2 regions of the Paenibacillus sp. JSM ZJ436 genome follow, and region 2 is predicted to be linked to the other one. Evidence: predicted binding sites of a transcription regulator. Region 2 holds the regulator's gene; the other holds the start of a gene.
What was found. The regulator LexA, encoded in region 2, represses DNA repair genes until DNA is damaged. The targets are predictions, from matches to a motif close to CGAACATATGTTCG.
Positions count from the first base shown of each region.

Region 1: the regulator LexA is predicted to act here: its motif matches at 942-955, upstream of recA (recombinase RecA).

Region 1 is NZ_JBISEO010000004.1:325,084-327,291, reverse strand. It holds gene recA (recombinase RecA) at 1-870, opposite strand, end outside; gene ACH6EH_RS07985 (competence/damage-inducible protein A) at 1,107-2,208, opposite strand, start outside.
Region 2 is NZ_JBISEO010000001.1:246,770-248,977, reverse strand. It holds gene ACH6EH_RS01285 (LysM peptidoglycan-binding domain-containing protein) at 107-481, opposite strand; gene lexA (transcriptional repressor LexA) at 660-1,286, shown strand; gene glnA (type I glutamate--ammonia ligase) at 1,407-2,208, opposite strand, start outside.

The DNA.
Region 1 (2,208 bases), on a different contig from region 2:
GGAGTACCATGCACCGCTCTTGTCCACAATGTCCAGTTCCGTGCCGATATCAATGAGGCTGCCCTCTCTGGAAATACCTTCACCGTACATAATATCCAGCTCCGCTTGCTTGAACGGAGGCGCTACCTTGTTCTTGACTACCTTGACACGGGTACGGTTACCCACTACGTCGTTGCCCATCTTGATGCTCTCAATCCGGCGCACGTCCAGACGTACCGTAGAGTAAAACTTCAGAGCTCGTCCGCCCGGCGTCGTTTCCGGGTTACCGAACATGACGCCAACTTTCTCGCGCAGCTGGTTGATAAAGATTGCAATGGTCTTGGATTTGCTGATAGCACCCGAAAGCTTACGCAGAGCCTGTGACATCAGACGCGCCTGCAGACCCACGTGGGAATCACCCATATCGCCTTCGATTTCCGCTTTCGGCACCAGTGCTGCTACAGAGTCAATGACAATAATGTCAACCGCCCCACTGCGAACCAGTGCTTCGGCAATTTCCAAAGCCTGTTCTCCCGTATCCGGCTGGGAAAGCAGCAGTTCGTCAATGTTAACGCCCAGTTTGTTTGCATAAGATGGATCCAGCGCATGCTCCGCATCAATGAATGCAGCCTGTCCGCCCACCTTCTGAACCTCAGCGATGGCGTGCAGTGCCACTGTTGTCTTACCCGAGGATTCCGGTCCGTATACCTCAACAATACGGCCTCTTGGAAGTCCGCCTGTACCTAAAGCTATATCTAACGCCAAGGAGCCGCTTGGCACGATTTCAACTTGCATATGAGTAGACTCACCGAGTTTCATGATGGAGCCTTTACCGAACTGTTTCTCAATCTGGCGGAGCGCCATATCCAGCGCAGCACGACGATCTGACAATTCATCCACAACCCTTCAAATGTTGATAACATAATAATACCTTGTTTTGATACGTTTGCCAAGCTTTTTTTCGAACATACATTCGTTTTTTTGTGTGCCGCTGTTCACCCCCTCAAGGAGCCCCGGCACGTGACAAAAAAATAAGAACCGCGGCTTTCCTCTATAGAATGCCACGGTTCTTCCGTATCTCCATTATACCTGTCTGAGGAGAATGCGGCAAGTGAAATGTTAAAATTTTACTGCTCGGTTGCTTTCAAACGTCTCCACAAACGATACAGCAATGCTTTGGTCGCCCGAACCCGAATCGTCTCCCGATTACCCTTGATGTGCAGCTCGTGAACCTCTGTCTTCTTACCGCGCTCGGCAATTCCGATATATACAAGCCCGATCGGCTTGCGCTCCGCATATCCCGGACCAGCCACCCCTGTGATCGACAAACCGAAATCACTATCTGTAATCATTCGGATTTGCTCACAGAGCACCTCGGCCGTTTCCGCTGAGACCGCTCCTGCCGCGTTCTCCCCTTCCAGCAAATGTAACGGTACGTTTACCAGCTTATGCTTCATTTCGTTCGTGTAGCAGACCACACCTCCGCGCAGCATTGTGGCACTTCCCGGAATGGACGTCAGCGTTTCCATAACGAGCCCCCCGGTACAGCTTTCGGCAGCGCTCAGTGTCAGGCCCTGATCGGCCATCAGGTCTACGATCACCTGCTCGATCGGCACATCCTGGCTGGCATACATGTGATCCGGCACGATAGCTTCAACCTCAGCCTGCAGCTGATCCAGCTTCTCCATCGCCTTCAATTCACTGTCTGCTTTCGTGGAAATACGAACCGTAACCTCTCCATCTTTGGCGTATAACGCAATCGTAGGGTCATTCTGGGCCGTAATCAGGTCTGTAAGATGGTCATCCAATGCCGACTCTCCAATGCCGGCGAATTTCAGCATCTTGGAGTAAATAGGCAGCTCATCGGTCAGAACATGCTGCAGCAGCCACGGCTTGACCTCCTGTTGAAACATTGGGATCAGCTCTTTGGGTGGTCCCGGCAGCAAAATATAATGTCTGCCATCTTTAGACACCGCATTGCCTACTGCAAGCCCGGTTTCATTGTCCAGCGGGGTACCGCCGTCAATGGCCAGCGCTTGGCGCTTGTTGTTCTCCGTCATCGGCTTGCTGCGATCCTGAAAAAAGCGCTCCAGCTTATCCAGCGCAAGACGGTCATAGTGAAGCTTCGTGCCCAAGTATTCGGCCACCGCTTCCTTCGTCAAGTCATCCTGGGTCGGACCCAGTCCACCGGAGAGAATGACAATGTCGGCTCTCGCGCTGGATAGCTGC
Region 2 (2,208 bases):
AGAGTCAGATATATTATATCATTATCTATGAAGAAACAGATACGTCATTTTAAATAATGCAGATCAAGGAGAATGAGTATACGATAAGCCTATTCCCTATGACAGTTTAGTAGAGGGGTAAGCTCAGAACCTCTCCGAATTTAATATCATGGCTATTCAGTCCGTTAAACTTCGCAATGGTATGAATATAGTCACGGATGTCCATGGAATCCGGCTTGTGACTAGCTGCAATGCTCCATAAGGTGTCACCTGACTGCACAACGATCTCCCGCACCTCTGCAGGTTCCTCTTCACCCTTTGCAAATACAGTCAATGCGCTGCTAAAGCCCAGAAAGAACACGAACAGAATACCTAACAGCTTGTTGCGGTTTAAAGACATTATGTAATTCAAAGCTTGAGATAAGGACTTCCTTCCCTGTGCCCTGGCTTGCGGCTGCGCCGGGTGGTCATAAATACTCCGATAAGTACTATATTTCAGCATGTCGATCATCTCCCAAACAAATGTTCTGTTTGAATCTACTATAACAAGAACACTTGTTTGTTTCAAGCGTTTTTGCGAACAATTGTTCCGAGAAAAATTATTTAGAACTAACGTTTGTACGAACGGTAGTTCTATGTTATACTTTTACCAAACGTTACATAAATGGGGTTGATAAGGAATGTCGAAGATATCCAGCCGCCAATTGGCCATATTGGAATTTATCCGTACAGAAGTACGCAGTAAAGGGTATCCGCCTTCAGTTCGTGAGATTGGCGAAGCCGTCGGACTAGCCTCCAGTTCTACGGTACATGGTCATTTAGACCGTCTGGAGAAGAAGGGCCTGATTCGCCGAGACCCTACTAAGCCTAGAGCGATTGAACTGCTGGGCCAGGAAGAGTCAGAGAGCAGCAATCTTTTCACGCATACGATTTCCAGAGTGCCTGTAGTCGGTAAGGTTACCGCCGGCGTTCCGATCACCGCTACGGAGAATATCGAAGATTACTTCCCGCTGCCTCAGCATTTTGTTGGCGATGACAAGATTTTCATGCTTTCCGTCGCTGGCGACAGTATGGTTGAGGCTGGAATTATCAATGGAGATTACGTGATCGTGAGACAGCAGCAGACCGCGGACAATGGAGATATTGTCGTCGCCATGACCGAAGAGGACGAAGCTACAGTCAAGACCTTCTATAAGGAAAAGGATCATATCCGTCTTCAGCCAGAGAACTCGGCGTACGAGCCGCTTCGCTTGAATCATGTATCGATTTTAGGTAAAGTAGTAGGCATTTTTAGAGATATTCATTAGGAATATTCACCATCTAATTAAGAGAAGATGACCTCTGTACTTTGTACAGGGTTATCTTTTTTTGTTTTTGCCCCCCAAAACAAAAACCCCTCACGCCATACGGCGCAAGGGATTCCTCTTTTAGTACATGGTCATGTATTGATCGCGTTCCCAACCGTGAACCTGTGTGCGGTACATATCCCACTCGATTTCTTTCAGTTCGTAGAAATGGGACAGGGCGTGCTCACCCAATGCTTCGCAGATCGTTTCATTGCGAATCAATTCGTTCAGCGCTTCCTTCAGGTTAGAAGGCAAGCTTGGGATTCCTTCTTCGATACGCTCTTCTTCCGTCATCACATAGATGTTACGGTCGATAGGCGCTGCCAAAGGAAGCTTACGCTTAATGCCGTCCAGACCAGCCTTCAGCATTACAGCCAGAGCCAGGTAAGGATTCGCTGCCGGATCCGGATTACGAGCCTCAACACGCGTGCTCAGTCCGCGGGATGCCGGAATACGGATCATCGGGCTCCGGTTACTCGCAGACCATGCTACATAGCATGGAGCTTCGTAGCCAGGAACCAGACGCTTGTAAGAGTTCACTGTAGGGTTTGTAATGGCTGCAAATGCACGGGCATGCTTCATAATTCCTGCCATGAAATGACGTGCCGTAGCGCTCAGCCCAAGCTCATCACTCTCATCGACAAATGCGTTCTCTTTGCCATTAAAGAGGGATTGGTTACAGTGCATCCCGGAACCGTTCACACCGAACAACGGCTTCGGCATGAAGGTTGCGATCAATCCGTGCTGACGAGCAATCGTCTTAACTACCAGCTTGAACGTCTGGATCTGGTCAGCGGCTTTAACCGCGTCCGCATATTTAAAGTCGATTTCGTGCTGTCCTGGAGCCACTTCATGGTGAGAAGCTTCAATTTCGAAGCCCATC